Regions from separate parts of the Sinorhizobium sp. M4_45 genome, predicted to be linked through region 3. Evidence: predicted binding sites of a transcription regulator. Region 3 holds the regulator's gene; each other region holds the start of a gene.
The links. The regulator LexA, encoded in region 3, represses DNA repair genes until DNA is damaged. The targets are predictions, from matches to a motif close to TGTTCNNNNTGTGTTCNG.
Positions count from the first base shown of each region.

Region 1: the regulator LexA is predicted to act here: its motif matches at 7,696-7,713, upstream of CN933_RS07430 (PA0069 family radical SAM protein).
Region 2: the regulator LexA is predicted to act here: its motif matches at 3,565-3,582, upstream of dnaE (DNA polymerase III subunit alpha).

Region 1 covers NZ_NWVE01000002.1:366,171-376,769, forward strand. The annotation lists gene CN933_RS07390 (potassium transporter Kup) at 1-1,076, shown strand, start outside; gene CN933_RS07395 (cell wall hydrolase) at 1,282-2,439, shown strand; gene CN933_RS07400 (AtpZ/AtpI family protein) at 2,729-3,088, shown strand; gene CN933_RS07405 (F0F1 ATP synthase subunit A) at 3,149-3,901, shown strand; gene CN933_RS07410 (F0F1 ATP synthase subunit C) at 3,986-4,213, shown strand; gene CN933_RS07415 (F0F1 ATP synthase subunit B) at 4,286-4,900, shown strand; gene CN933_RS07420 (F0F1 ATP synthase subunit B) at 4,914-5,399, shown strand; gene rnhB (ribonuclease HII) at 5,639-6,289, opposite strand; gene CN933_RS07430 (PA0069 family radical SAM protein) at 6,477-7,634, opposite strand; gene CN933_RS07435 (glycosyltransferase family protein) at 7,812-8,369, shown strand; gene CN933_RS07440 (hypothetical protein) at 8,436-9,515, opposite strand; gene moaB (molybdenum cofactor biosynthesis protein B) at 9,973-10,515, opposite strand; gene CN933_RS07450 (4-(cytidine 5'-diphospho)-2-C-methyl-D-erythritol kinase) at 10,522-10,599, opposite strand, start outside.
Region 2 covers NZ_NWVE01000002.1:832,597-843,195, forward strand. The annotation lists gene proS (proline--tRNA ligase) at 2-1,330, shown strand; gene CN933_RS09735 (lipoprotein-releasing ABC transporter permease subunit) at 1,346-2,659, shown strand; gene CN933_RS09740 (ABC transporter ATP-binding protein) at 2,677-3,363, shown strand; gene dnaE (DNA polymerase III subunit alpha) at 3,842-7,351, shown strand; gene CN933_RS09750 (L,D-transpeptidase family protein) at 7,813-9,030, opposite strand; gene CN933_RS09755 (DNA polymerase IV) at 9,160-10,452, opposite strand.
Region 3 covers NZ_NWVE01000001.1:1,084,109-1,094,707, reverse strand. The annotation lists gene CN933_RS05600 (septal ring lytic transglycosylase RlpA family protein) at 1-698, opposite strand, end outside; gene CN933_RS05595 (hypothetical protein) at 1,150-1,362, shown strand; tRNA gene CN933_RS05590 (tRNA-Ser) at 1,557-1,646, shown strand; tRNA gene CN933_RS05585 (tRNA-Ala) at 1,915-1,990, shown strand; gene CN933_RS05580 (hypothetical protein) at 2,183-2,347, shown strand; gene lexA (transcriptional repressor LexA) at 2,570-3,286, shown strand; tRNA gene CN933_RS05570 (tRNA-Cys) at 3,506-3,579, shown strand; gene CN933_RS05565 (calcium-binding protein) at 3,627-4,706, opposite strand; gene CN933_RS05560 (hypothetical protein) at 5,103-5,450, shown strand; gene CN933_RS05555 (membrane protein) at 5,499-5,780, opposite strand; tRNA gene CN933_RS05550 (tRNA-Asn) at 5,923-5,997, shown strand; gene CN933_RS05540 (DUF3606 domain-containing protein) at 6,374-6,547, opposite strand; gene CN933_RS05525 (type 1 glutamine amidotransferase domain-containing protein) at 7,085-7,927, opposite strand; gene CN933_RS05520 (putative quinol monooxygenase) at 7,982-8,284, opposite strand; gene CN933_RS05515 (SDR family NAD(P)-dependent oxidoreductase) at 8,298-9,089, opposite strand; gene CN933_RS05510 (LysR family transcriptional regulator) at 9,187-10,107, shown strand; gene CN933_RS05505 (cupin domain-containing protein) at 10,182-10,571, opposite strand.

The DNA.
Region 1 (10,599 bases), on a different contig from region 3:
AGAACCCGGAGGCGATGTCCGATCCGTTCTTCCTGATGTTTCCGAAATGGGCGCTGCTGCCCGCCGTCATTCTTGCGACCGCGGCCACCATCATCGCCAGTCAGGCGGTCATAACCGGCGCCTTTTCGCTGACGCGCCAGGCCATCCACCTTGGTTTCCTGCCGCGCATGGCGATCTTCCATACGTCCGAGACCCATACGGGCCAGATTTACCTGCCGAACGTCAACACGCTTTTGATGTTCGGCGTCATGGCGCTCGTCTTCCTCTTCGGCTCCTCGGAGGCGCTCGCGACCGCCTATGGCATCTCCGTCACCGGTGCGATGGTGGTCACCACGGTGCTTTCCTTCGAATTCCTGCGTATGCGGTGGAACTGGCCGAGCTGGTGGGCGGCGGGTGCGCTGCTGCCGTTGTTCGCGCTGGAATTCGTCTTCCTGGGCGCCAACATGCTGAAGATCCACGACGGGGGCTACGTGCCGATCCTGATTGCGGCGACCTTCATCGTCATCATGTGGACCTGGAAGCGCGGCACAGCAATCCTGCACGCCAAGACCCGCCATATCGACATTCCGCTGGCAAGCTTCATCAAATCGGTCGAGCGCCAGAGCGAGCACGCGCCGGTGTCGGTGACCGGCACGGCGATATTCCTGACCAGCGATCCGGAATCGACTCCTGCCGCCCTGTTGCACAACATCAAACACAACCACGTTCTGCATCAGCAGAACTTCATTCTGACGATCCGGACGGCAAACACGCCGAAGGTGCCGAGGGAAGAGCGGGTCAGCGCGCGGCGGTTGTCGGAGCGTTTCACTCTGCTGGAAATGAAGTTCGGCTTCATGGAGACGCAGAATGTCTCCCAGGCGCTGGGCCTCTTCAGAAAATCGGGCCTGAAATTCGACATCATGTCCACCTCTTTCTATCTCGGCCGCCGCAAACTCGTGCCCGACGCCCAGTCCGGCATGCCGCATTGGCAGGACCGTCTGTTCATCGCACTCGCCAATGCTGCGATCGATCCCTCCGATTATTTCCGCCTGCCGACGAACCGGGTGGTCGAACTCGGCTCTCACGTAATCATCTGATCCGTTTCACTGCGTCCGCATTAACCAAACATCAAGGTTAATGCCGCATTTTCAAGGCTCACGCGAAGCGGTCCCGGCGAGCCGGCCGGCCGCTTCCAAACCCTAGCGTCCTGCATGGAATCTTGTCGCTGGCTCATCGCCGGCTTGCGAGAGCGCGTGCTTGAGAAAGAGTTCCTGGAGCCGACCGGTGCGTAAGAGTTGGAAGTTGCGTGACAAGTTTCGGTTTTCGTTCTCGGCCTGGCGGGCCCCGGCGATCCTAGGCCTTGCCGTATTCCTCGGCTTCCCCTCGGCGGTCGCCTATTCGGACATTGCGACTTTTCTGTCCGGCATCAACCGCGGCGGCGAGCGTTGGCGCACCTATCTCACTCCGTCGCCGGCCGGCTCTCTCCACGAAGTCGAGATGGTCTTCACGGACCCGATCACCACCGGTGCGCTCGATGGCGGCGCCGGCATGACCCTGCCGGAAGGCGGCCGCGTGGCGCTGACCGCCGAATCCAAACACCAGGGGACGCCGGACGAGGATCGCGTGACGCGGAAGCTGAAGAAGGGGCGAATCGTCGCGGTAACGCCGGTGACCCCGCCCAAGGACTTCAGCGCCGGGTCCATCCTTCAGCGCACGAGCTCGCTTATCGGTCCGGCCGTCGACGGCCCCGAAAAGATGGTCTTTGCCAAGCCGAAGATCAAAGGCAAGGAAATAGAGATCGCCACGGTCTTTTACCGCAAGTCGCCGCCGAAGCCGGAACCGGGCCTCTCGCCGATGCTGGCCAAGCTCGTCACCAACGACAAGCCCGACATTCTTGCGACTGCCTATATCCGGCCCGAGCCGGACTATGCGCGTGAATCACCCTTCGATTCGATCCTGCGGAACGACGAAAATGCAGGGCGCTTCATTCCGGATATCGCGCCCGACGATCATGCCTGGGCGGCAACGCCGCTGCCGCCAACCGTCTTCAGCAAGGAAGAGCAGACCTGTCTGGCCGAGGGAATCTATTTCGAGGCACGCAGCGAGTCCGTCAAGGGCCAGGCCGCGGTGGCGCAGGTCATTCTCAATCGCGTCCGCAATCCGACCTACCCGAAGACGATCTGCGGCGTCGTCTACCAGAACAAGGCCTGGCGCAACCGCTGCCAGTTCTCTTTCGCCTGCGACATGATCCGCGACCTTATCTATTCGCGATCGCACTGGAAGACGGCCAAGGAAGTCGCGCTGGCGGTCACCTCCGGAAGGATATGGCTGTCGGAAGTCGGCTCGGCGACCCATTATCACGCCACCTATGTGAATCCCGCCTGGGCCAAGACGATGAAGCGGGTCGGCAAGATCGGGCTGCACATCTTCTACAGAACCTATGGCGGCGGCTGGAGCTGACGGCGTAGCCGCCTCAGCGTCCCTGTCGGCCGCCGGAGCCGCGGGTGTGACCCCGCCGCTGGCTGCGATTCCCTCTGCACCTTTGTCGCAGCTTGCCGGATTTATTGCTAAGCCTCTGAATTAAAATAAGAATATTGTCCACGTCGAAGGTGCCCGCATGCCTTGACTATGCGGGTGCCTAAAACTATGTTGCGCGCGACTTCAAATGGGGCCGAAGCGTGGCTTGAACAGCGGCCGTTTGTATGACCGAGATCGCGTTCGACCGCGTGGGGGTGCAAAGGGGAGCCATGTGACGGAGAAGCCGGAAGAAAGTCTGGAAGCGCGGCTCAAGCGCCTCGGCGACGACATCAAGTCCAAGAAGCGGGCGGATGTCTCGGAAGGGGCGGATGGGCGCGCCGATGAAAGCCGCAAGGGGTACGCGGCGGCGATGAAGCTTTCGAGCGAATTCATCGCCGGCATCCTGGTCGGGGCGTTTCTGGGCTATCTTTTGGACCACTTTGCGGGTACAGGGCCGTGGGGCATGATCGTCCTCCTGCTACTCGGCTTCTGTGCCGGCGTGTTGAACGTGCTGCGTTCCGCCGGTGTGGTGGCGAAGCCCGACGAGCGGAAGGGTGAGCCGGGCACGGACAAAGAGGACGGCGGCGTCTGATACGTCGCCGGGAAGAACAGGATTTCCGCTCGCGGGCGGGCAAAACGAAAGAGAAGCGCGGTGTCAAACGATCCGACCCACCAGTTCCTGGTCAACAAGATTGTCCCGATCGAGATTGGCGGAATTGACTTTTCCTTCACCAATGCGTCGCTGTTCATGGTCGCGACAGTGGGTGCGGCCGCGGGCTTCCTCTATCTGACGACGTCGCAGCGTGGGCTGATCCCGACGCGCATGCAGTCGGTTTCGGAAATGTCCTACGAATTCATCGCCTCGATGCTTCGCGAGGGCGCCGGCAGTCACGGGATGAAGTTCTTCCCGATGGTCTTCTCGCTGTTCATGTTCATTCTGACGGCGAACCTGCTCGGCATGGTCCCCTATTTCTTCACCGTCACCAGCCAGATCATCGTCACCTTCGCGCTTGCGGTCTTCGTGATCGGCACCGTCCTTCTCTACGGCTTCTACAAGCACGGTTTCGGCTTCCTCAAGCTGTTCGTGCCGCAAGGCGTGCCGGGCGCGCTTCTGCCGCTTGTCGTCTCGATCGAAATCATCTCGTTCCTTTCCCGTCCGATCAGCCTCTCGGTCCGTCTTTTCGCCAACATGCTGGCGGGCCACATCACGCTGAAGGTCTTCGCAGGCTTCGTCGCATCGCTCAGCGCTTTTGGGGCGCTCGGCATCGGCGGCGCGATCCTGCCGCTCATCATGACCGTCGCCCTTACCGGTCTTGAATTCCTTGTCGCCTTCCTCCAGGCCTATGTCTTTGCGGTGCTGACCTGCATGTACCTCAACGATGCGGTCCACCCCGGAGGCCACTAAGGAATAAACAGTCGCTGGTTTCCGGTCGGCTTGCCGCCGGAAGCGCAAATCCTAAGCCGCAACACCATTTCGAAGGAGTCAATCATGGAAGCGGAAGCAGCAAAGTACATCGGTGCAGGTCTTGCATGCCTTGGTATGGCCGGCACGGCTCTCGGCCTCGGCAACATCTTCGGCAGCTACCTGTCCGGCGCTCTGCGCAATCCGTCGGCAGCTGACGGCCAGTTCGGCCGCCTCGTCTTCGGCTTCGCCGTTACGGAAGCTCTGGGCATCTTCTCGCTGCTCATTGCACTCCTCCTCCTCTTCGCCGTCTGATATCGGCAGAAGTTTTGGCCGCGGCCGAAAGGCCGCGGCCGCGCATATTCTTGAGTGCACCTGGAGGTGAGCATGTTTGTGACCGCGGCATACGCCCAGTCATCCACCACCGAAGGCGCCGAAGCACACGATGCCGCTGCGGCCGGTGAGGTGCACACCGAAACGGGTGTGGCCCACGAAGGCGAGCATGGCTCCGGCGTGTTCCCGCCCTTCGATTCGACCCATTTCGCTTCGCAGCTTCTTTGGCTTGCGATTACGTTCGGGCTTTTCTATCTCCTGATGTCGAAAGTCATCATCCCCCGCATTGGCGGTATCCTCGAGACGCGCCATGACCGGATCGCTCAGGACCTCGACGAGGCATCTCGTCTGAAGGGCGAGGCCGATGCGGCCATCGCCGCCTACGAGCAGGAACTGGCAGGCGCAAGGGCAAAAGGCCATTCGATTGCGGACACCGCACGCGAAGCTGCCAAGACGAAGGCCAAGGCCGATCGCGACGGTGTCGAAGCCGAGCTCGCGAAGAAGATTGCCGCCGCAGAGGCGCGCATCGGCGACATCAAGTCAAAAGCGCTTGCCGATGTCGGCGCCATCGCCGAGGAAACTGCTACGGCCGTGGTCAAGCAATTGATCGGCGGAACCGTCACCAAGTCCGAGATCGCTGCGGCGTTCAAGGCTTCGGCCGGCAACTGAGGATAAGAGAACAATGGCTCTTGATGCGACTTTCTATGCCCTCGTAGGCCTTATTCTCTTCTTTGCCCTCATCGCCTATCTCAAGGTTCCGGGCATGGTCGGCAAGGCACTCGACGCCCGCGCCGACAAGATCAGCAACGAACTGGCGGAAGCGAAGCGTCTGCGCGAGGAAGCGCAGAGCCTCGTTGCCGAATATCAGCGCAAGCGCAAGGATGCCGAGGCGGAAGCCGCGAGCATCGTCGCCGCTGCCCAGCGCGAAGCAGAGATGCTGACGGCGGAAGCAAGGCAGAAAACCGAAGAATATGTCGCGCGCCGCACGGCACTTTCCGAACAGAAGATCAAGCAGGCCGAAAGCGATGCGATCAATGCGGTTCGTGCTGCTGCCGTAGACCTGGCAATCAGCGCAGCCGAGAAAGTGATCGCGAGCAAGGCCGACGCAGGCGCTCAGGAGTCGCTCTTCAAGAAGGCGCTCGGCGAGGTCAAGTCACGCCTGAACTGAGAGTCGGTTCGACCGAGATTCAAGGCCCCGCTTCGGCGGGGTTTTTTCGTTGGGCGCATGGGAGGTTGTCTCCGACAGTCCCCGGGTTTCGGCTTCAGCGGTTTTGATCGTGTCGACCAAGCCCTTGCCGGGACGGACGCTCATGCCTACAGCCTGGATGAAGGCCGCGGAGCCGCTTTGCGCGGCGCGGAAGAAAGCTTCCGGTTTACGCCCCCGATCAAAGCCAGGGCCGGGGTCGACTACAGTTGTCGGAACGGGCGGAAGCTCATGCGGTGCAGGGAGCAGGGGCCGTGGCTTTCGATCGCGCTGCGATGCTTCACCGTCGCATAGCCCGCGTGATGGGCAAAGCCGTAGAGGGGAAAGGTTGCATCGGCCCGGGCCATCATCCGGTCGCGGGTGACTTTGGCAACGATCGATGCGGCGGCGATCGACACCGAGCGGCTGTCGCCTTTGACGATGGCCTTGGCGTGACAGGTAAGCCCGGGAGGGACGTCGCGGCCGTCGACGAGAACGATGCGGGCCGCCAGCTCCAGGCCATGAACGGCGCGGCGCATCGCATCGAGGCTGGCTTTCAGTATGTCGGTCGTGTCGATGCGGGCCGACGAGGACGAGGCGATCGAGACCGTCGCCGTCGCCAGAATCTCCTCGAACAATGCCTCGCGCTGCTCCGCGCTCAAGAGCTTGCTATCGTTGAGGCCCGCCGGGATCGCCTCCGGATTGAGGATGACAGCCGCAGCGACGACAGGGCCCGCGAGCGGGCCACGTCCGGCCTCGTCGGCGCCCGCCACCGGCCAGAGACCGTCGCGCTGCGCCGCGCGTTCGAACGTGAAATCCGGAACGGCCGGCGGAAGAGGGAAAAGAGGGGAATCGGGCTGTTTGCTGCGTGTCATGCGGGCGACATTGGCATACTCGCCCGATTCCCTTCAAGTCCCCGGCTCGGTTTGCGGCGGTTGCCGGGGAAGACCAGCACCGCCCCCGAGGCAAGGGGCGGACACTGGAAGTTTTAAGGCACATCGGCGGTCGAGATCGCGACGTTTGTTCAATCTCCGGTGCGATAGCCTGTCGAAACGGTCTGCATCAAAGCAGCGACAGTTGAACCCCCATCCCGAGGGGCGGCACGAAGAGATCGCTGCGCAATTGCCGGCGCGTCAGATTGAGGCCGAGCCGCTTGGCCGCCAGCTCGAATCGACGGCCGATCTGCCAGGCGTAAGGTCCACTGCCCTTCATTCGTTTACCGAACTCGGCATCGTAATCCTTGCCGCCGCGCATGGAACGGATGAGCGACATGACGTGCCGGTAGCGGTCCGGATAGTTTCTGAGAAGCCAATCACGGAACAGGGGGCTCACCTCCAGCGGAAGCCGGAGGAGGACGTAGCTCGCATCCGAGGCGCCGGCCGTCTTCGCCGAATCGAGCACGCGCTCGATCTCGTGGTCGTTCAGCGCCGGAATGATCGGCGCGACCAGAACGCCAGCGGGAATGCCGGCCTCGGAAATTGCGCGTAGCGCCTCCAGCCGCTTGGTGGGCGTCGACGCCCGCGGCTCCATGCTGCGCGCCAGTTTCCGGTCGAGCGTGGTCACGGAAATCCCGACCCGGGCAAGCCCCTTTTCCGCCATCGGTGCCAGCAGGTCGATGTCGCGCGTCACCATGGCCGATTTGGTAACGATCATGACCGGATGATTGGCGTCCTTGAGCACCTCCAGGATCTGGCGCATGATCCGCCATTCCTTTTCGATCGGCTGATAGGGATCGGTATTTGTGCCGATCGCGATCGGACGGAGCTTATAGTCCGGCTTCGCCAGTTCGCGCTCGAGAAGACGTGGCGCGTCCGGCTTGGCGAAGAGCTTGGCTTCGAAATCGAGCCCTGCCGAGAGCCCCATATAGGCGTGCGTAGGGCGCGCGAAGCAGTAGATGCAGCCGTGCTCGCAGCCACGATAGGGGTTGATCGATCGGTCGAAAGATATATCGGGAGAATCGTTGCGCGTGATCGCGGTCTTCGGCTTTTCTATCTGGACCTCGGTCTTGAACGGCGGCAGCTCCTCGAGCGTTTGCCACCCGTCATCGAAGACTTCGCGCGTCATCGGCTCGAAGCGTCCGGAGATGTTGAGGGCGGCACCGCGGCCGCGCCGACGATCGACGTCGATTCTAATGCCGGTTCCGGCGACGAGGGCCTCCGCCACATCCGCGCTGTTGCCGGGCGCATAGACGCCCTGCTTGAGTTGAGACAGATCGCTCATCGAAATCTCCCGGAACCATGCTCGGTTCGCTTGGTGCTGATTATTTTCCTAGCGCAGAAAAGGGAACAAAGCAAGAACAAATATTCAGCGCAGGTCCGGGGAAGCTCCGTGATCATCCCGCACCCTGCGCGGAACGGCGCTTGTAGCAATCTGCGCTGCGATGCGGTAGGAACGCCTATGCTGACGGTCATCATGGAAACGAAGGACAACGAAGCGGAGCTCGCGCAGACGCTCTCGGCGCTCGTTGCCGGTGCGGTGGAAGGGCTCGTCAGCGATGTCATAATCCTGGACCACGGATCGACCGACGGCTGTCCCAGGATCGCGGATGCTGCTGGCTGCCGCTTCTGCCTCGACTGGGATCTCGGCGATGTCCTTCGTTCGGCCCGCGGCGAGTGGCTGATGCTGCTGGAGCCTGGTGCCCGCCCCATCGGTCGCTGGGTGGATGAATTGGCCGAATACGTCTCTCTGAACAGGAGCCCGGCGCAGTTTTCTCCCTCGCGAATGCATAAGCGCCCGCTTCTCAAGCGCCTGGCGCACAGGTCGCCGCCGCTGGAGTCCGGATTTCTGATGCCGAAGGGTGATGCGGTCGCGGCTGCGCGCGGCAAGATGCCGCTCAGCCGCCTTACGAGCGGACGAGCTGCCCGCAAACTTGCGACCGAGCTCGTCCCAGCCTGGGTCGCAATGGAGAACCGGGCGACCGGTGAACGGCATCGGACGCCTGATTCCAAGATGTGAGCTTGCGATAGGTTGTCCATTCGGGCCCGACCGAGGTGTCGGGGGACCCAAATGGCATCGTTGTTGTCAGAGCGAGCGGACTGCAAGCGAGTTCAATTGCCAGGCCGAGTCGATCGAAATGTCGATGCTGACGTCATTGAGGAGTGCCCAGATGCGATCGGCCACGCCGACATAGATCCAGAGCTCGCGGCCAGCGGGGAAGGCCATCTCGGTGAAGAGGTTGATGATTCTTCGTTCCCCAGGAACGGCCTGGATTGAGGTGCCGGGGAAGCTCTCGCCATCGCCGCTGCAGTCGAGGCCCGAGGCGAACCACTGGTCGCTCACCTCGTTCGCCGGTTCGACATCCTCCCAGTTCCAGAACACAGCCAACACGAGGCGGCCGCGCGTCGTCGCGTGAAAGTCGGACCACCCGAACTCGTCGTAGGTCGAGATGTGATGGCGGCAGATGAGGGCCGACAGGTCGGCCTTGACTTGCAGTATCCCGGTGCGAAGCGTCTTGAACGGCACGAGATAGCCGTTCTCCCGATAGGCACAGAGAAGATCCACGTCGGAGGCATCGCTGTTGCGGGCGATCAGTTTCGATCCAAACCGGCCGGCACAGTCCAGATAGGAACTGTTCTCCACGATTGCCCCGTCGCCGGTTGCCTGATTCTGATCGAGTCTGTCCCAGCAGCCTCCAAAGGGCGGGAGAAACAGCTTTTCCTTGTCCGGGTCGGGCGCGACATACACGATCGGTGGCTGTTTGAAGATGTCGGTCACGCTGCCGACCACCGTTTCGTGGCGGTGGAAGGCTTCAGGGCTCTTCACCAACGCGCCGACTTCGCCATAGGCGCGCTTATGAAGCCGTTTGAGCGCGTTCAGATCAAGGTCGGCATTCCTGGCCTCCACGAACGACCTGTATCGAAGACCGGGGCCGCGCGGATCGTCCCGCAAGCCCGACCTTGCAACATTCTTGATCCTGTCGCGCAGTTCAGGTGCAATGATATGCCGTCGCTGCTCCGCGAAGGACTGGCGCAATGCGTCCAGCTTGTCCACCGTTGCCTGCCATTCTTCTTTGCGCCGACTTTCGTAGAGCGCCCGCAGCCCCAGCGGAATCTCGGCCGCAGGCCAATCCGTTTTCGAATATGTATGCTCTGCCGTTCCCATGACCTCCTCCTTACCCTCGCGGGGTCGCGGCGCGGAGCCTCGAGCGGCGCGCCTGCGTCGTTAATGAAAACCGGGAAAAGGGGCTCCGAGTCGGTAAACAGGAATGGGCTTTCTCCGGCGATGAGAAGCCATCATATGCCGGTGGTAGCCCCGAGCTGAGCCTCTTCTCCGAAGCAAGAATGGGGCGTACCTTGCGGTACCCCCCAAAGTGGCTCTCAAATGACCTTGTTTATGCAAATATTCGTCTGTGAAAATGTCTTGCCATGCAGGCCCACCGTTGCGAACGGGCAGCACGTCGTAGCATTCTCTCTTTTCCCGATATTGCCCCGGAAAAGAGGCCGGACATTCGCTCGAAGCAATTAAACGGTGCTTGCCTTGCCCGCTCCGAGCCAAGCCGACGGAGGCAAATTAACGGGATTCTGGGCGCTGGGCTGTTCCAAACGGAACATGAATTTCGTCAGCCGCGCTTCAGGTGCTCGTCGAGTCTCGGCATGATCTCGACGAAATTGCACGGCATGTGCCGGTAATCGAGTTGCTGCTTCAGGATTTCGTCCCAGGCATCCTTGCAGGCACCGGGGGATCCGGGCAGGACGAAGATGAACGTCGCGTTGGCGACCCCGCCCGTGGCTCGCGACTGGATCGTCGACGTGCCGATCTTCTCGTAGGAGATCCGGTGGAACACCTCCGAAAAGCCATCCATGCGCTTCTCGAAGAGCGGCTCCAGCGCTTCCGGCGTCACGTCGCGGCCCGTGAAGCCGGTGCCCCCGGTGGTGATGACGACGTCGATCGCGGCATCGAGCGTCCAGGCCTTTACCTGTCCGTAGATCTTCTCGCGCTCGTCGGGAACGATTGTCCGCGCCTCGAGCCGGTGGCCGGCCTCCCGTATTCTCGCTTCGAGCACATCGCCGGACTTGTCGTCCGCGCGTGTGCGCGTGTCCGAGACCGTGAGCACGGCGATGCCGATGGGAATGAAGGGACGTCTTTCATCGAGGCCGGGCATCTGGCGTTATCCTGATTTTCCCGCGGTTCGCGTCGCCTGAACGTACCATCGCGGGTGGTCGGCGGAAATGGTCTCAGCGGCACG
Region 2 (10,599 bases), on a different contig from region 3:
CATGCGCCTGTCCCGCTTTTTCATGCCCATCTTAAAGGAAAATCCGAAGGAAGCGGAAATCGTTTCCCATCGACTGATGCTGAGGACAGGCATGGTCCGCCAGCAGTCCGCGGGCATCTATACATGGCTGCCGCTCGGCAAGCGCGTGCTGGACAAGGTGAATGCGATCATTCGCGAAGAGCAGAACCGTTCCGGCGCCATCGAACTGCTGATGCCGACGCTGCAGTCGGCGGAGCTCTGGCAGGAGAGCGGGCGCTATGACGCCTACGGCAAGGAGATGCTGCGCATCAAAGACCGGCAGGACCGGCCGATGCTCTACGGACCGACGAACGAGGAGATGATCACCGACATCTTCCGCTCCTACGTCAAGTCCTACCGCCATCTGCCGCTGAACCTCTACCATATCCAGCTGAAGTTCCGTGACGAGATCCGTCCGCGCTTCGGCACCATGCGTTCGCGCGAGTTTCTGATGAAGGACGCCTATTCCTTCGATCTCGACCGGGCAGGGGCGGAGCACGCCTATAACAAGATGTTTGCCGCCTATCTCCGCACCTTCGACCGGATGGGCCTGCGCGCCATACCGATGCGTGCCGACACGGGCCCGATCGGCGGGAATCTCAGCCATGAGTTCATCATCCTTGCCGACACGGGCGAGTCCGAGGTGTTCTGCCACAAGGACTTCCTCGGCTTCGACATTCCGGGCGAGGATACGAATTTCGACGACGTCGCGGGCCTGAGGACGATCTTCGACAAGTGGACGTCGCGCTATGCGGCGACCTCGGAAATGCATGACGAGGCCGCCTTCGGCGCCATCCCCGAAGGCGAGCGCCTGTCCGCGCGCGGCATCGAGGTGGGTCACATCTTCTATTTCGGCACCAAATATTCCGAGGCGATGGGTGCGAAAGTGCTCGGGCCGGACGGCAAGGAACACACGGTGCACATGGGCTCCTATGGTATCGGTCCGACTCGCCTGGTGCCGGCGATCATCGAAGCTTCGCATGACGACAACGGTATCATCTGGCCGAAAGCGATCGCTCCGTTCGACGTCGTCGTCATCAACATGAAAACGGGCGATGACGCTTGCGATGCGGCTTGCGGCAGGGTCTACTCCGATCTCGGCAAGGCTGGATTCGACGTTCTTCTTGACGACACCGACGAGCGCGCCGGCGGGAAGTTCGCGACCGCCGACCTTATCGGCGTGCCGGTGCAGGTGATCGTCGGACCGCGTTCGATCGCGAACGGCGAAGTCGAAGTGAAGGACCGCAGGACCGGCGCGCGGGAGACGATGACCGTCGAAGCGGCGATCAACAAACTGGTCGCGGCGAGATAACAGACGAAGGGATCGATGATGACCGCGGCGACGGATGAGCAAGTGCAGGCTGCCGCTCCATCCAGCAAATCTTCCAGCCGTCCCTTCTCCGCCTTCGAGCGTATGGTCGCCTGGCGCTACCTGCGTTCGCGGCGCAAGGAAGCGTTCATCTCGGTCATTGCCGGCTTTTCCTTCATAGGGATCATGCTTGGGGTGGGAACGCTGATCATCGTCATGGCGGTGATGAACGGCTTCCGAACCGAGCTCATTTCGCGCATTCTCGGCATGAACGGCCACATGATCGTCCAGCCTCTGGACGGCCCGCTCACCAATTATGCCGATCTGGCCACCAATTTCTCCGCCGTTCCGGGCGTGACCATGGCCATTCCGATCGTCGAGGGCCAGGTTCTCGCGCAAGGCCTGGGCGATGCGTCGACGGGTGCGCTCGTTCGCGGGATACGCGCCGACGACCTCACCAAGCTGAAGTCGATCTCGGGAAATATTCAGTCCGGCGACCTCGTCGGCTTCGCCTCGGGCAGCGGCGTCGCCATCGGCTCGCGCATGGCCGAGCAGCTGGGCATCCGGGTGGGTGGGACGATCACGCTCACCTCACCCAACGGCGACGTCACGCCGATGGGCATGAATCCGAGGGTCAAGGCCTATACCGTCTCGGCCATCTTCGAGATGGGCATGTCGGAATACGACGCGACCATCATCTTCATGCCGCTCGAGGAAGCGCAGCTCTACTTCAATGCCGAAGGCCTCGTCCAGTCGATCGAGATATTCGCCGAGCATCCGGACGCGGTCGACGAGCTTCGCAAGCCGGTGGAGGATGCCGCCGGCCGGCAGATATTCATTACGGACTGGCGCGAACGCAACAGAACATTCTTTTCCGCGCTCGAGGTGGAACGGAACGTGATGTTCATGATCCTGACGCTGATCGTGCTGGTCGCGGCGCTGAACATCATCTCCGGCCTGATCATGCTGGTAAAGGACAAGGGCAGCGATATCGCGATCCTCAGGACGATGGGCGCGACCTCCGGCTCGGTGATGCGCATCTTCTTCATGACGGGCGCCGCAATCGGGGTCACGGGAACCATCGCGGGCGTCGTCCTCGGGGTCGTCGTCTGCCTCAACATCGAGTCGATCCGCCAGTTCTTCTCCTGGGTGTCCGGCGCCACGCTCTTCGATCCGGAGCTCTATTTCCTCAGCCAGCTTCCGGCCGATATGAACGCCGATGAGACCGTCACCGTCGTCGTCATGGCGCTTGCGCTTTCCTTCCTTGCCACGATCTTCCCGGCCTGGCGCGCCTCGCGCCTCGATCCGGTGCAGGCCCTGCGGTACGAATAACAAGGACAACAGCTCAAATGAATGCGCGCGTGGCACTGCAGCTCTCCGGCATCGAGCGGCACTATGGCGAGGGCGACACGTTTCTGCCGATCCTCAAGGGAGCCGACCTGACGTTGCGAAGCGGCGAGACGGTCGCCCTCGTGGCCCCATCCGGTACCGGAAAGTCGACATTGCTTCATATCGCAGGGCTGCTCGAACACCCGGACGAGGGCGAGGTGCTCGTGAACGGCACCTCATGCAACGGGCTCAGCGACGACCGGCGAACCGCCATCCGCCGCAACGAGATCGGCTTCGTCTACCAGTTCCATCATCTCCTGCCGGAATTCTCGGCGCTGGAGAACATCATGATGCCGCAACTGATCGCCGGATTGCCCAAGGCCGAGGCGGCGGAGCGGGCATCGGCCCTCCTGGACTATATGCGCATCGGCCATCGCGGCAGCCACCGCCCGACCGAGCTTTCCGGCGGCGAGCAGCAGCGCGTCGCCATCGCCAGGGCGGTCGCCAATGCGCCGCTCATCCTTCTGGCGGACGAGCCGACCGGCAACCTCGACCCCGAGACGGCCGGCTATGTGTTCGAGGCGCTGGAAGCCCTCGCTCGCCAGTCCGGGCTCGCGGCGCTGATCGCCACCCACAATCACGAACTCGCTTCGCTCATGGATCGCCGCGTGACCATCGAGGACGGCAAGGTCGTCGAACTGAAATAGTTCGGCCGCGGCTGCGCCTACTTGGCTCCGACCTCGCTCGAGGCCGCGGTCACCCGCCTCGGGCTGCGCTCCTTGCATGTTCCATTCGAGGCGTGTCGCCCCTCGGAAGGGCATGCACGAATGCGGGCCGCCGGTGCACGTTAACCATAGCCACTGAATAGCGGGTCTTCTATGCAGACTTCCTTGACTATCGAACAAAATTAGAACAAAAAGGGAACAGTAGCGGAAAGGAGACAAGTTATGGCTGATTTCGTACGTGATCTTGCTGCCTTCGCCTCGATGAGCCTTTTCATCGTGAGCATCTCGGTAATCGCTCTCGGCCTGTGACCGGGATTTATCGAGCGTGCTCCGCGTTCCTGTCGAGCGCGCACTAAACACCGCACGCCGGGCAAAAACCCCGGCGGCCCGTCCTTGAGACTGGACAGTTGGGACGGGAAACAGGATATCCTCGACGCCGGACAAGAATCGGAGTGCGGCGATGACAGGCAACCAGAGTATCGGGCAGAGTATCGGGCACGGCACAGGGGCTGCGGCGGATCCGCAGTTCGTTCACCTGCGGGTGCATTCCGCCTATTCGTTGCTGGAAGGCGCCCTGCCTTTGAAGAAGATCATCGGCAAGGCGGTCGCCGACGATCAGCCGGCGATCGGCATCGCCGACACCAATAATCTGTTCGCTGCGCTCGAATTCTCGCAGAAGGCCGCGGACGACGGATTGCAACCGATCATCGGCTGCCAACTCTCCATCGATATGGAGGACGAAGCGGAGGGCGAGCGGCGTGGGAACGCCCATCAGTTCGTCAAACTTCCCGCGATCGTGCTGATCGCGGCGACCGATGACGGTTACGCTCGCCTGGTAGAGCTCGTCAGCCGCGCCTATCTCGAAGGCGAGGGACACCAGCAGGCGCGAATAAGCCGCTCCTGGCTCGCCGCAGGCGGTACGTCCGGGCTGATCGCGCTCACCGGGGCGGGAGCCGGCCCGGTCGACATGGCGCTGAAGTCGGGTTCGCCGGCACTGGCCGAGGCACGCCTGAAAGTCTTGATCGAGCTTTTCGGCGATCGCCTCTATGTCGAACTGCAGCGGCACGGGAATTACGACCGGCGTCACGAGAACCGCATGATCGATCTCGCCTACCGGTTCGACGTTCCGCTCGTCGCCACCAACGAGGCGTTTTTCCCGTCGCCGTCCGACTATGACGCCCACGATGCGCTGATGGCCGTCGCTCACAATGCGATGGTGTCCGACGATAGCCGGTTCCGTCTGACTCCGGATCATTATCTGAAGGGCCGCAAGGAGATGGCGGCGCTCTTCGCGGATCTGCCCGAGGCATTGGAGAATACGATCGAGGTCGCGCGGCGCTGCTCCTTCATGTTGAAGACCCGCGGACCGATCCTGCCGCGCTTTACCGGGGCTTCGGATGATCCGGAGGAGGCCGAACGCGCGGAGGTGGCGGAGCTGCGCCGGCAGGCGGAGGAGGGGCTGGAGGGCCGCCTCGCCAAACTCGGCATGGCGCCCGGCTACAAGGAAGAGGACTATCGGGAACGGCTGGCCTTCGAACTCGGCGTCATCGAGCGGATGAAGTTTCCGGGCTACTTCCTCATCGTTGCGGACTTCATCAAATGGGCCAAGCAGCATGACATTCCGGTCGGGCCGGGCCGCGGCTCGGGTGCCGGCTCGCTGGTCGCCTATGCCCTGACGATCACCGACGTCGACCCGATGCGCTTCTCTCTGCTTTTCGAGCGCTTCCTCAATCCCGAACGCGTGTCGATGCCCGATTTCGACATCGATTTCTGCCAGGACCGGCGCGAGGAGGTCATCCGCTACGTGCAGCAGAAATACGGCCGCGAGCAGGTGGCGCAGATCATTACCTTCGGTTCGCTGCAGGCGCGCGCAGCACTGCGCGACGTCGGCCGCGTGCTGGAAATGCCCTACGGCCAGGTCGACAAGATCTGCAAGCTGGTGCCGAACAATCCCGCCAACCCGACGCCGCTTTCCAAGGCGATCGAGGAGGAACCGCGCCTGCAGGAGGAGGCGGAGAAGGAGCCGGTCGTTGCCCGCCTCCTCGACATTGCGCAGAAGATCGAGGGGCTTTACCGCCATGCCTCGACGCACGCAGCCGGCATCGTCATCGGCGACAGGCCGCTCTCGCAGCTCGTGCCGATGTACCGTGATCCGCGCTCCGACATGCCGGTCACCCAGTTCAACATGAAATGGGTCGAGCAGGCGGGTCTCGTAAAGTTCGACTTCCTTGGCCTGAAGACGCTGACGGTTTTGAAGACGGCCGTCGACTTCGTCGGCAAGCGCGGCATCCACATCGACCTGGCAAGCATTCCGCTCGACGATCTGAAGACCTACGAGACCCTTTCGCGCGGCGAGACGGTCGGCGTGTTCCAGGTGGAAAGCGCCGGCATGCGAAAGGCGCTGATCGGCATGCGCCCGGACTGCATCGAGGACATCATCGCGCTTGTGGCGCTCTATCGCCCGGGACCGATGGAGAACATCCCGGTCTACAACGCCCGCAAGCACGGCGAGGAAGAGATCGAATCGATCCATCCGAAGATCGATTACCTGCTCAAGGAGACGCAGGGCGTCATTGTCTACCAGGAGCAGGTGATGCAGATCGCCCAGGTGCTCTCGGGCTATTCGCTCGGCGAGGCCGACCTTTTGCGCCGCGCCATGGGCAAGAAGATCAAGGCGGAGATGGACAAGCAACGCGCCCGCTTCGTTGACGGTGCCGTCAAGAATGGCGTCTCGAAGCCGCAGGCCGACCTGATCTTCGACCTTCTCGCCAAGTTCGCCAATTACGGCTTCAACAAGTCGCACGCAGCCGCCTACGCCATCGTCTCCTACCAGACCGCCTACATGAAGGCGCATTATCCGGTCGAGTTCCTCGCAGCGTCGATGACGCTCGACATGTCGAACACCGACAAGATCAACGATTTCCGCCAGGACGCGATGCGCCTCGGCATCCAGGTGGTCGCGCCGTCCGTGCAGACCTCCCACCGCCACTTCGAAACCGGCGACAACCGCATCTATTATTCGCTCGCCGCCCTCAAAGGCGTCGGCGAGTCTGCCGTCGACCACATCGTCGCCGTACGCGGCGATCGGCCTTTCGCAAGTCTCGAAGATTTCTGCCTGAGGATCGATCCCAAGCTCTTGAACCGGCGTGTTTTCGAAAGCCTGATCGCCGCCGGTGCTTTCGACTGCTTCGGCTACGACCGGGCGGAGCTCGTCGGCGGCCTCGATCGTATCCTCGGTTTCGCCCAGCGCGCCCAGGAAAACAAGGTGAGCGGCCAGAGCGACATGTTCGGCGCGGGCGCCGCAACCGGGCCCGAGAAGATCGCCCTCCCGCCCTATACGCCGTGGCTCGCCTCGGAGAAGCTGCATCGCGAGTTCCAGGTTCTGGGCTTCTATCTCTCCGCCCATCCACTCGACACCTACAACAATCTGCTCGCCAAGATGCGCGTGCAGACATTTGCGGATTTCTCGGCAGCCGTAAAACAGGGAGCGGCGGCGGGCCGCCTCGCCGGGACGGTGACGTCGAAGCAGGAACGCAAGACGCGCACCGGCAACAAGATGGGGATCGTCGCCTTCTCGGACGCTTCGGGCCAATTCGAGGCCGTACTCTTCTCCGAAATGCTGAACCAGTATCGCGACCTTCTGGAGCCCGGCAAATCGCTGGTGATGACGGTCGACGCCGAAGAGCGGCCGGAAGGGATCGGCCTTCGCATCCGAACCCTGCGTTCGCTCGAGGAAGAATCGCTGCAGATGCAGAAGGCCTTGCGCGTCTATGTCCGCGACTGCGGACCGCTGCGCTCCATCGCCTCGCATCTGAACGCCAAGGGGGACGGCCTGGTTTCCTTCATCGTCATCAAGGACAACGGGCAGCGGGAGATCGAAGTCGAGCTCAACGAGAAATACCGGATCTCACCCGAGATCGCCGCCGCCCTTCGCTCCGCTCCCGGGGTGGTGGACGTCGAGCTGGTTTAGGGCCCGTCGAGATTCATTTCGCGTCTCGTAAGACGCGCGGCCGCTGTAGGGAACTTTTCGGAGGGCTGCATCTCTCCTCATCCTCATCTCTGTGCTCGTCACAGGGATGAGAGCAGCGCCGCGTCTGCGGCGCGGAAGACCCTTTCCAGCCCAAGGACTTGGTCTGAAAGAACTTTTCCCGCGCCGCGTATGCGGCGCTGCTGGATCTCTTTGACAAGCACAGAAAGAGATGAGGATGAGAGAGCGCAGCTCTCCGAAAAGTTTCCTACAGCGCCGCCGCGTCTATCAGACACGCAAAGGTCGCTGCAGCACTTTGAGCTGCTCTATGTCTTGTCCATTGACAGGCTACCATATCACCCCCTCGAAGAGCGGGCCTTTGCCGCTTTTCTCTTCGCCCCGCTTGCCGGGAGAAGGCAGGGCGACAAGGGGCAAACCAGGGTGCGGAAATCACCCCATGCCTTTCACCCGCGCCGCTCCCTCGTCACGGTGATGAAATCCGTTCCCTTGCCCGTCTCCAGTCCCGATTCGGTATCGGTGATCGAGAGTGACGAGCCGTTTGCAAGGAGGCCGGCGAGGCGTTCGCGAACGTCTTCGGGCACCGTGATGCGGCTCAGCGTCCTCTCCAGCGTGTCGGGCTCGCCTTCCTCTGTGATGCCAAGTCGCTTCTTGGTCGTTTTCGGCAGCTTGTTCTCGAGCGACATGCCGAACCATTTGCCCTGTCCGGTTTTCGTATCGAGATCCTGGAACTGCAGCAGATGTGTCCCGAGCGCCATTTCCGGCTCTGCGATGGCAATCTCGGCTTCGAAAAGCGGCTGGAATTGCCGGCGCACGCGCAACACGCCATTCAACGGTGTACTGCGGCCCGCCTTGCGAAAGACGGCTTCGATCAGCTCCGGCGTTATCTTGCCATCGACGGGCAGAGCTTCGGCCCTTTGGAACGCTTCGATCGCGGCGGCCGTTGCCGGACCGCTGAAGCCATCCGGCAGACCTGCATCGTAGCCGAGCGTATTGAGGAGCGTCTGGAGGTCGCGCACGCTCTCTTGCGTACCGCGCCGGGTAATCAGAATACGTATCGGGGCCTTCGCCTCGTCGGATGCGACGGGCGAGGGGCGTTTGTCGGTCATGGCGACTTCAACTGCGCTCCGGTTGAACTCCCCGATCGCCGGCCGCAGGGGGACGTCCGACAGGGCAGGTCCCTGCGGCCGCGACTGGCTCGGCTGGAAAAGCATTTCGTGCGCGATCTCGACCGGGGCGATCTGCCGATCCGATATGACCACATGCATGCCGTAGCCCGTCATCTTGAACAGGCTCGCCGCGAATTTGCTCGGCAGCCGCACGCAACCGTGCGAAGCCGGATAATCCGGTACATGGTTTGAGCCATGCAGGGCAATGCCGGACCAGGTAAGCCGCTGCATGAACGGCATCGGCGCATTCGAATAGATGTTCGACTCATGACGTCGGCGCTTCTCCAGGATCGAGAAAATGCCCGTCGGCGTCGCGTGCCCGGCCTTGCCGGTTGACACTTTCGACGTGGCGACCACCGTGTCGCCGTCATAGACGACGAGGGACTGCTGCTCCCTCGATACGACGATCTGCAACGGCGCCTTGGCGCCGGCCGCAAGCGCGGACGGCGACGCCATGACGAAAACCGCGAATCCCATCCGGAGAGCGAAACGCAACACCTACCCTCATTCAGACAGTGGCGGCACCGCAAACGGACGACGGAGCCGTGGAAGCAGGCTAGCGTTCAATATTTAAGGAATTGCCCCATACGATGCGTCAGCCGTCCGGTCGGGCAACCGTGACGGCTATTGCCGGCGCCGCCCCTTGCCGAACGTATAGCCGGTCTCGACGCTCGTCCTGCCGAACTTGTCGCGCAGCTTGTTGATCGCGTCCTCGGCGGCGGCACGCCGGGATGCCTGCGGATCGACAAGATCCGGCGGATCGGCGAGGTCGGGATCGACCAGATCGCTGACGCCGATCCCGATCAGCCGGTATTTCGTGCCGTCGACCTCCTTCTCGAGCAGCTGCAGGCCGGTGCGGAAGATGCGGTCGGCAAGGCGGGTGGGGCTTTCCAGCCTGCGGTTGCGCGTGCGGGTCTTGAAGTCCGCGGTCTTGAGCTTCAGCACCACCGTCTGTCCGGCGAGGTCGGATTTTCGCAAGCGGAATGCCACTTGTTCGCTGAGGCCCCTCAGATGCGTTACGAGGTCTTCCTGGCGTGCCAGGTCGTCGTTGAAGGTTGTCTCGGAGGAGACGCTCTTCGCTTCGCCTTCGATCTCCACGGATCTTTCGTCCAGGCCGCGCGAGAGCCTGTAGAGCCGCCGGCCCATCGTGCCGTAGCGGCGCATGAGGTCCGCCTCTTCCATCGTCTGGAGCTGCCCGATCGCGCGGATTCCGTCTCTTTCGAGCGTGGCGGCGAAGGCCTTGCCGACGCCCCAGATGAGAGTAACGGGTTTGGCCTTCAGGAAGTCGATGGCTTCGGCCTGGCCGATGACCGAAAAGCCGCGCGGCTTCTGAAGGTCCGAGGCGACCTTGGCCAGGAATTTGCAGTAGGAGAGCCCGACGGAGACGGTGATGCCGATTTCCTGCTCCACACGCCTGGCGAAGCGGGCAAGCGTTCGGGCGGGCGGATCGTGATGAAGCCGCTCGGTGCCGCTCAGATCGAGAAAGGCCTCATCTATCGACAGCGGCTGCACGAGAGGCGTCAGCTCCTGCATCATCGCTCTGACCTCCCGCCCGACGCGCACATATTTCTCCATGTCGGGCCTGATCACCACGGCCTGCGGACAGGCTTCGAGGGCCTTGAACATAGGCATGGCGGAGCGCACGCCGTTGATGCGGGCAATGTAGCAGGCCGTGGAGACGACGCCACGCTTACCGCCGCCGATGATCACGGGCTTGTCGGCGAGCTCCGGATTGTCGCGCTTCTCGACCGAGGCATAGAAGGCATCGCAGTCGATGTGCGCCAGGGTCAGCCGGTAGAGTTCGGGGTGCCGGAGGAGCCGCGGACTGCCGCAGGCGAGGCACCGCGGTGCCTGGGCGGCTTGCTCCTTGAGGCAATCACGGCAGAAGCCGGAGGGTGGGGCGGCGCTGTCGATCATATCCGGAACAAATGTTGAACGCGGCGACTTTACGCTCTACGCTGCTGAGTCTCAAGGCGGCGGCTGGAGGCTGTTTTGGATATCGCAGTTAAATTTGAGACGGTGCCGGCCGATCGCCGGCCGGACTTCGGGATGCCCTTTAGTCGG
Region 3 (10,599 bases):
AGCGGCTCGTTGGAAGCCACCATAACGCCTGAGGCGATCTGCCCTTCCGGCATAACGCTCGGGCCACGGTCGCCCTTCCTGACGTACGAAGCCATGAGGTAGGGCATGTCATTGCCTTCGAGCGGCGCACGACCGACATATTGAACGCGAACATTGGCGCTTCCCTTGCGCTTGATGTCCAGCAGGTCGGCGGTTTTCGAAGAGACGTCGATGATCCGGCCGTATTCATAGGGGCCGCGATCATTGACACGCACGATGACGGACGTGCCGTTCTCCAGGTTGGTCACGCGCGCATAGCTCGGCAGCGGAAACGTCGGGTGAGCGGCCGAAAGGTGATGCTTGTCATAGACCTCGCCATTGGCCGTCAGCCGGCCATGGAAGGCAGACCCGTACCAGGAGGCCATCCCGCTCTTGTTGTAGCCGAAATCCTCCTTCGGCTGATACCACTTGCCTTTGACCTGATAGGGTTTGCCTACCTGGTAGCGGCCACCGCCCTTGGGAATGTTGTTTCCGGTAGCGACTCTGGGGCTGGCTTTGACGCCATAGACGGACTCGGCGAAGTATTCCTTGCTCCGCGACTTGGTCTTCTTGACGCTCGACGTCGTCGATCCGCAGGCCGCAAGCACCGCGCAAAGCAACGGAACCGCTGCGAGACGGAGCCCCCTCACAAGATATGCCGCACCGTTATTGGATGTCATCTGTCCCACAAGATCATTCGCAAAGCCGCACCCGAAATCCGCTCCTGCAGCGCTCACGCATCCGACCGAACGCGCAACGATCGTCGCAATCGTGCAGTAGTTCCCCCGCGAGAACTTCGCCGTCCCGAAACGGAACAGCCGAACAATCATGACAACAACAAGGCGAAATTGCGAACCGGAGGACGAACGGACGCTAAAAAACGCTCGCTATGGTTTACGGAACGTAAATGAGCCGCTGGACCATAGTCCGATAGAGCGCGCCAAAGGTCCGAAACCCGTTGCCGGGTTCCCCTGCCGACACATATCGCAATAAGCACCCACGCGGCTCGTCGGCCGCGGGGTGCGGCGGCCTCAGAGCTGGCCGAAGCTTCCCGTCGGTGCAACTCTGAGGCTCCGTCCCCGGTTGGCGTGCTGCCCCGTGCTCCGGCCCAACGTCCGAGAGGATATCGCAATGGACGACAGATACGATTATGGGCCGCCGGAGCGACGGGCGGCAACCGGCCTGCCCTTAGGCATAATGCTCCTGTCGATGTTGGCGATTGCCGTTTATCTGCTTGCCGGAGCGGCGCTCCTGGACGGCAGAAGCCGGGACGTCGCGGCCTACGTCGCCCGGGCAGGCGACGAAAGTCCGCCTGCGGCGCCGGACAGCGGACTCCGCCCGTGACGATAGCCCACAACCGTGCCACGGGCGTATGCGGCGCGGCACGCCTCGAATGCAAGCAAATGCTCCAGAGCAAGTTGACGCTGTGATCAAAGCTGCTAAAAAGCCAGCCGTTGGTGAATGGGCAGCAAACCCGGTAGCGATCGCCGGTCAATCGAGAACTCGGAAACGAATTTCACGAAGCTCCGCAATCACCCGGAAGAGTGGCCGAGCGGTTTAAGGCACCGGTCTTGAAAACCGGCGTGCGTGAAAGCGCACCGTGGGTTCGAATCCCACCTCTTCCGCCATTTCAGAATTGATCCGGGCACGCCGGAATTCCCAGCTTCTCGTCACTGATGGCCGTCTTCCCCACCCGCAAGGCTCGTGGCTGCCCTGCCCTTCCGACGCTTTGCGTCACCTGCCGGAGCGGAAGAAGCTGCTTTGGGACTCCATCGCGAAGGGGCGATATTCGGGTGGATGAATTGCAGCGTGCCCTACCGGGCAGCAAGGGTGAAGCCGGAAGACGGAATGCACTGGCGCGCGGGGCCGAAAAATCTTATACAACGAGTGACCAGTGGGGTCGTAGCTCAGTTGGGAGAGCGCCGCAATCGCACTGCGGAGGTCGAGGGTTCGACTCCCTTCGACTCCACCATTCCCCTCTTGTCCAACCCGGACACCTAGGTGACAGGTCTTACCTGAGGTAACTTCCACCGATGCCGGACGTCAGGTTGCCAGAGCCCGGGCGATGCCGCGGCTCGGCGCGCTTGCCAAAAAAGCTGATTTGAGAGAAAGTTTTAGTCTGACCCGTTCGAGGTCTGGGCAACTCCCGCGAGTGGAGAAAAACATGCCTGTTAAATCTTTGGTGGCAGCCGTAATTTTTTCCCTCTTCGCCCTTTCGGGGTGCGCCAGCACAGGCTCGACCAACACGACCTATACCCAGTGGTACGGGCCCTATCCCGAGCCTGAATTCGACGTTCTTACGCCGGGCGGACTGCGGCTTGCCTATTAGCATGGCATAGGCGAGCGACTGGGGCGGCCGCTGTAAGCCAAACATGCGAGAGCGTATCGCCCCCTGCCCCGACATTCCGAGCGATCGCCAACGACACGCCGGATCGGAAGCGGGCAGGCATTCAGCAGCAAGCGGTATTCACGGAATTTTAGGCACTTGCGGAACACATATGGAACAGATAGGTTCTGTTCTTGATTTGTTTCGCGATTCTGGAGTGACGCCATGCTGACCCGCAAGCAACAGGAATTGCTTCTGTTCATTCATGAACGAATGAAGGAATCCGGGGTTCCGCCGTCCTTCGACGAGATGAAAGATGCCCTCGACCTTGCCTCCAAATCGGGCATCCATCGTCTGATCACCGCACTCGAAGAGCGCGGGTTCATTCGCCGGCTACCGAATCGCGCTCGAGCCCTCGAAGTCATCAAGCTGCCGGAGGCCTATGCCGGTGTTTCGCAGGTCCGCCGCGGCTTTTCGCCGAGCGTGATCGAAGGCAGTCTGGGCAAGCCTGCGGCCCCGCCCCCCGCACCGAAACCGGCGCCCCCGGCCGAGATCGCGTCGGTCGCTGTTCCGGTCATGGGCCGCATTGCCGCCGGCGTGCCGATTTCCGCAATCCAGAACAACATGCACGATATTTCCGTACCGGTCGAAATGATCGGCAGCGGCGAGCACTACGCTCTCGAGATCAAGGGTGATTCGATGATCGAGGCCGGCATCCTCGATGGCGATACGGTGATCATCCGGAACGGAAGCACTGCCACCCCCGGGGATATCGTCGTCGCCCTGATCGACGACGAGGAAGCAACTCTGAAGCGTTTCCGTCGCAAGGGCGCCTCAATTGCGCTCGAAGCCGCCAATCCGGCTTACGAGACGCGGATATTCGGTCCGGATCGGGTCAAGATCCAAGGCAGGCTTGTCGGCCTCATCCGGCGGTACCACTAGCCTCCCGACCAGGTGTGCAGGTGTTTCCCACGGAAGTACGCAATTTCAAAGCGTTAGAAGTGGGGCCATTGCGCCTTGGGGCGCTATGGCCACGCCTCCACAGAACCGAAGCCCTATTTATACAGAATAAAAAAGACCCTATTCCAAATGTACCCTCTTGCGGATTGCGGGCAATCATTCTAAATCCGCGCCACGATTTGAAAAATCGCAAATCGTAGAGGCCTCGTGGCGGAGTGGTGACGCAGAGGACTGCAAATCCTTGTACCCCGGTTCAATTCCGGGCGAGGCCTCCAAAAAATCCACCGCTATTCAGCTTTGTTGCCGACAAATCTTACCTCCGTCAGACGAAGGCGAAATCCGCGCCCGCAAAGACGAAGTTGGCAGCGCTGAGGTCGGCGGCGTGGATGCCGATCAGAGTGACCTGATCGACGGTACCATTCAACTGCAGGACAGCGTTCCCGTCAGCATCGTTGCCGATGTTGGGCAAAAAATCAGCGAAGTCGTCGTAGCCATAGCCAGCGATTTGGATGACGTCCTTGTCCAATTCAAAGTCGAAGATCTCATCCCGACCACTGTTTCGTGAAAACAGGAACTGATCGGCACCGGTCTCGACCGCGAAGGCTGCGGTCAGTCGACCATCGCCCCAGAGCTGATCGTTACCGGTGCCGCCGATCAAGAGGTCGTTCCCACCCGCGGTGTCCACGCCGACCTCTGCATCGCCATACAGGACGTCATTGCCTTTGCCTCCGTCGAGCAGGTCGTCGCCGCCACTGCCGCCACGTGAGAAAAGAATGTCTCCAACGAGAAAGTCATTGCCCGAATCACCATAGAGGTGGTCGTTCCCGCCAATCCCGGATTCCACGACGCCCTGGTCGAGGCCATCGCCGTAGAGCTTGTCATGGCCCTCTCCGCCCTGGAGTCGATCGTTCCCGCCAACGAAAAAATCGCCCAGGGAGAAAGCGTCGCCCGAGAGAGTATCGTCTCCGGCGCCGCCGTCGAGCCAGTCGTCTCCACCACGTCCTCTGAGGCAATTGTAGCCATCGCCATAGAGTGTATCGTTGCCTTTGCCGCCCGAGAGACGATCATTCCCTCCGGCGACGATAGCGGAATCAATCGCATCGATCTGGAAGGCATCGCCGTACAGCGTGTCGTCGCCGGCGCCGCCGTCGAGCTGGTCGTCGCCACCACGCCCCTGATTGGAGATCGTCCAAGCGTCGCCGAAGAGCGTGTCGTTGCCCCCAAGGCCGTCAAGGCTGTCGCGGCCACCCTGCCCCGAAGACAGGAAGCCGCCGATTTCGGAGACTCCCAGGCTATTGCCGGTCGTGAACGGGTCTCCGAAGATAATGTCCGGATCGTTCGTTCCGAAGATGTGGTTGTCCAGCCCGAGCCAAGGGGCGATGCCACCGATCAGATGCGCCATTTTTCTCTCCACAGTGCTGTACAGTAAGCGATGCTCGTCTTGGGAAACCCGGACGGCCTTCGCGGCGCCGACTTCGTCGGGCCCCGTCGGAGTGACGAGCTAACGCTATGAAAATACGGACTTCCTACGGAAGACCGTTACACCCTTTTCCTGAAAGCGCTCCAATGTTGCCGAACGTGATGTTCCTGTCTATTGACCACTTTGGATTAACTACAAGTTGTACTTTGCGACCACACTCAGCGCCCGGATACTGGAAGAAGGACGAGCTCGCCCACGCTCCCGAAGACGTCCGCGAAGGGCGAAACCTCGAGGATCGTGTGGTCTCGTGATCGGCGGTTGTGATATAGCGGTCCCTCGGCCGGCCTCATCGGGAGGCGGCACTCGAAGCGCGACGTGATGGATATTCCTTGGGGCTACATTCAGCGCCACTTCGACTGGCTCGGGCATGTGGTCGAGGGCTTCTGTATTGCAGCAGTCGTCGCCCTCCTGTTCATGGCGATTGCGCCGAGAAGGCTGGCGCTGATCATCGGCCTCGCCTTCGCCATCGGACACTTCCACGGCCGCGAGAAACGTGATTTCGAGATCAGCGCAAAGCTGCCGCCGCCTCACCTGGAGGGCTATGAAATGTGGAGGTGGAGTTGGGACCAGGCCACCGATTTCTGGCCGGTCGCTTTGGTCCTCGCCTGCGTCATTGTCGCCCTCCTGCCCAAACGACGTCGAAAGCCGCGCAATTCCGCCGACTGAAATGCGCTGCATCCGGATGCTGGCGGAACTCTTCGCGAGGCCCACCTCTCAGGATCTGCCGGACGAGTTCGGCTTGCTGCGCCATCGGGCCCACCATACGGCCAGCTTGCGCCGCCGTCGGCGCATCGAGGGAATATCGTGCGAAAGCACGAGCAGGCCCAGAGGAACCATCCAGAAGCCCAGGATGGGCAGAAAACCGAGCAGACCGCCGAAGACGAGCAGAACGCCGATGAGCACGCGCAATGCCGGCGAGTTGGGCAGGCTCATCCGCCATTTGCCGAGCACGATCTCACGCGTCCTGGGATCGATGCCAAAATGCTTCTTCGCCATCACTCTTCTTCCGTACCAATGACCCCACAGTTGGTGCCTTCTCCACAGGGCGGCAACCGCCTACCGACATTTTTTTTGAAAAACCGCTTGGCAAATCGGAAAAGCATTTGTATTAGCAGCCTCACTTCTGCGGCGCAGATGATCCCTGGTAGCTCAGCGGTAGAGCACTCGACTGTTAATCGATAGGTCGCCGGTTCGAATCCGGCCCGGGGAGCCAGTTTCCAAAGCCCTGCATCTCACGGTGCGGGGCTTTTTCTTTGAGTATTTTCAAGTGCTTAACCGATCATGTAAATGCACCAAGCCTCTAAAAGGTTCGGTGCTGGCTTGCTTTTTGGTTACATTTTGGCTGCTTTGCGGACCACACAGGCCGGCAAACGGGGAATTCATAGGGTCCGAAGATATTCCGCGTTACGCAATGAGAAACGCCGCAAGCGGCATCTATCGCTATTATCGCCGCGTGCCGAGCTGCACACGAACTATCACGCGGCATGGGAGAAGGCGCGGATCAGGAGACGAACGCCACGAAAGGCGGAACGCGACCTCCCTTTGAGCCGAAGACAAAGGAGGTCCAGCAGGCGACGCTCTTTTGAGCGTTATTTCTTGCCGAGATATTCCATCACTTTTTCGCGGTTCGGCCCAGCTTCACGGATCGCCGTCAACGCCTTCTGCCGCGTCACCTTCGCCGTTCTCATGAGGTAGGCCACCTCGTGCTCCTGCTCGGAAACGAGCTCGCCGTCGCGGCCTTTCTTCTTCGGATTATCTGCCATGCTTTCCTCTCATCGACGGTCTACCACGAGCCGCCGGACAACCATCTATTGCTGAGATAGTCCTTCGCTTTCACCCCGGCAGGGTTTCCTTCACGGAGGGCCTCCTGCACCATCCTTCTCCTATAGGCCGCACTTTTCTCATCACTTGCGACCCCATGCCCCTCAGTGGAAACGACATCGCGGTCACGATCCGGCTCCTTGTCATTATCTGCCACTCTATTTCTCCATGTACTTAGATGAAGAATAGGAGCGGATCACGCTTCGGCAAGGGCGGGCTTATGACGCGTCTCTGGGTGATGTCGTTGTCCGGGGCGCGCCGTCGACCGGTAGCATTTCACTATCCGTATCAGGGACGTCCACGGCTCAATCAGTGCCTCGATGTTCTCAGCTTCAGATGTCCTCTTTGCTCAATTCAACTCGAGGTCCGGCGCGGCATTCCTGCTGCGCCGGGCTTTTGCATTCGATGAGCCCCGCATCAACACCGCAACTGAGCGCGGTCTCGCCGGCTGGCCTCGTGCTGGCCGGACATGTCGCCTCTTACTTCAAGCGCTCGAGGAGTTCCTGCGCCACGGCGGGGGCCGAGGCCGGATTTTGGCCCGTGATCAGTTCCCGATCGGTGACGACATGCGCGCTGAAGGGCGCATCGGACTGACTATAGCGAGCACCTGCTTGCGTGAGAGCATCCTGCGGATAGAACTTCATCGCGCCGCCGCCGAGCAATCCCTTTGCCAGTTCCTCTTCCTCATTGCTGATCACAGTCAGGTTGTAGCCGGCATAGATCCATTCACGGTCTGCTTTCGCTGCGCCTTCGGTTTCGAGCTGTGTGGTGAAAGCCTTCGGGTCCCGCAGGGTCGAGATGAGCGCGATGGGCCCATGGCAGGCGAGCGCGGTCGTCTTGCCCTGTTCATGGAAATGCGTCAGCAACTTGCCGAGCTCAGGGCTGACAAGAAGATCCTGCATCGGGGCATGGCCGCCAGGGACATAGACCGCGTCGAAATGGTCGTAGCCGATCTGCTCGACCCGCGCGAGACTGATTACGGGCGAGGCAGTGTCAGACAGCAAGCCGATTTCCTCAAGCTGCGCTTCGCTCGCCTTCATCGCAGCTTCGTCTCCGCCGAAATACATCTTGTCGATAGAGGTTTTGTCGATGGACGGCGCCGTGCCCTTGGGGGTGGCGAAGGTGATCTCGTGACCGGCATCGAGCAGCGCCTCGACCGGCTGCATCAGTTCGTTGAGGTAAAAGCCGGTCTGGAAGACCTTGCCGTCCTTCAGGTCGAGATGGTCTGAATCGGAAAGAACGACCAGCACGTTTGCTGCATGGGCGCTGGCGGCGCTGAAACCGAGGGCAAGGGTGATGGCGAGGCGACGCAGGTATTTCATCGTCTGTCTCCGGATGCTTGAAAATTGCGTTGTCAGGAGTGTGCTGCGGCTGTGTCAGCCGGCGATCTTCGCCAGCCGATGCAGCGAGAAATCGGCGAAATAGTCGCCGACGCCGCTGGCCAGAAACCGCTGCATGGCAGCGCCTTCCATGTGGGCACGCCATTGTGCTTCGCTCTCCCAGCTTTCGACGAAGATGCGAATGCGGCCGTCATCGAGGGACTGGTGCAGTTCGTAGCGCAGGCAGCCGTCCTCCATGAGAGTCTCGGCGACGAGCTTTTCCTGGGCAGCCCCAAGGGCCGCCTCCTTGCCGGCTTTGGCGGTAGTCATGGCAATGACGGTGAGCGGAGAATTCGACATCGGACACGCTCTCTCAGGCAATCGTATTGACGAGGCCACCCTCGGCGCGCAGTGCTGCGCCGTTGGTGGCCGACGAACGCGGGCTGGCGAGATAGGTGACGAGGTTTGCCACTTCTTCTGCCTCCACCATCCGCTGCAGTATCGAAGCGGAGCGCGCAGTGGCGAAGAATTCTGCCTCGATCTCTTTGATCGGAGCGGAAGGATCGGTGGCCTGGCTGCGCAGGAAGGTCTCGATGCCTTCCGAACGGGTCGGCCCCGGCAGCACCGCGTTCACCGTGACGTTGGTGCCGCGCGTCAATTGCGCCAAGCCGCGCGAGACGGAGAGTTGCGCGGTCTTGGTGGTCGCGTAATGAATCATGTCGGGCGGGATGGCGAGGCCGGACTCGCTTGAGATGAAGATGATCCGACCCCAGTTCTGCTCCAGCATGCCAGGCAGGTAAGCGCGCGACAGGCGTACGCCGCTCATCACGTTAACCTCGAAGAGATGGCTCCAGTCAGCATCGGTGATGGCGCCGAAGTCCTTGCTTTCGTAAATGCCAAGATTATTGACCAGGATGTCGACCGACGGGGCGGCCTTGGCGATGGTCGCTGTGCCATCAGTGGTGGCAGCGTCTGCGAGAACGCCGGCAACGGATTCCCCGCCCGACGTCTTGATGTCGGTGATGGCTTTGTCGAGCTTCGGCCGGTCGCGACCGGTGATGATCACATTCGCGCCTTCGCGGGCGAGCGCGCGGGCGATTTCGAGCCCGATACCAGCGGTGGCGCCGGTAACGAGCGCGGTTTTATCGGTCAGTTGCAAATCCATGACGTGGCTCCTGATTGTGTCCGAATGCAATCTATGATCTGAGAGCCCGAGGAACTATTGCCGCCGCTGGACATGCACCTGTGAATGGAGATCATCAGTGCCGCGCATTTTGATGGAACGCTCTGGCGAGATGGAGGTGTTTACGCGGGTGGTGCAGGAGGGCGGCTTCTCGGCAGCCGCGCGCAGCCTCGACATCACGCCATCGGCAGTCAGCAAGCTGATCGCGCGTCTGGAGGCAAGACTTGGCACGCGCCTTCTGATGCGCACGACCCGCGCGCTAACGCTGACCGAAGAAGGCGAGGCTTATCATCACGCCGCGCTCAAGATCTTGCAGGCTCTGAACGATGCTGATCAGGAAGCGTCGGGCGGCGCCGTTCGTGGCCGGCTTCGGGTGAACGCCACCATTCCGTTCGGCACCATGTTCGTGGCGCCGGCGATGCCCGCCTTCATCGCGCGGAACCCCGATTTGATCGTTGATCTCAGCTTCGCAGACGGTATCGTCGATCTCGTCGCGGAAAAGACCGACGTCGCCATTCGCATGGGCAACCTGCCGGACAGCGGCCTGATCGCGCGAAAGCTCGGTCAGAGCAGACGAGTGGTGTGCGCCGCGCCTTCGTACCTGGAACGCAAAGGAAAACCCCAGACGCCCGCCGACCTTGAGCGTCATGACTGCCTGACCTTCAACTTTCGCCGCGAGCGGCCCTCATGGCCCTTCCGGTGGGACGGCCGGGAGATCGCCCAGGCGGTCACCGGAAGCCTGGTCGTCAATAACGGTGAGACGATGAAGCAGGTGGTGCTGGCCGGAGCCGGCGTTGCACGGCTCGGGCTGTTTCACGTCGCCGCCGACATCGCCGCCGGAAGGCTCGTGCCTCTGCTCGAGGACTGCAATCCAGGTGATCTCGAACTGATCCACGCCATTTACGTTGGCGGTGGACCACTGCCGCATCGGGTTCGAGCCTTCATTGAATACATGATCGAGGCATTGGAAGAGTCACCCCTCCTGAAGGGCGGGTCGTAACCATCTGAGCGTCCCACCATGCGGCCATGATGTCGCCTATAACGCCTAGGCGCTAGGTGGTAGTGCGGGGCCGTCTAGTCGAGGTCGGTCTGGATCCAATGCGGCGAATGGTGGACGTCTATGGTCTGTAAGCGCCCTGGTCCGAGATTTTCGAACCGGTGTGGGATGCCCGCCGGGCCAAACACAGCCTGACCGGCAGTCGCGTCGAGAACAGTGTCTCCAACGAAAAAACGGGCCCGACCCTCGATCACGACAAACACCTCGTCATAGGGATGCACGTGAAGGCGTGGGCCTTCGCCAGTGCGGTTGGTGCCGTAGGCGAGCACGGTCACCGGTGCTCCGAGTGCGTCGCCCGGCAAAGAGCCGCGCCAGGGACCTTCAGCACCCGGATCAAAAAGCGTTGCCTGAGCAGGCGCGCTTCCGCTTGGCCTGACCGAACTGACGTCGAAATCTTTGCGCGTCATGTCATCTCTCGCCAATTGTCCATCTCTG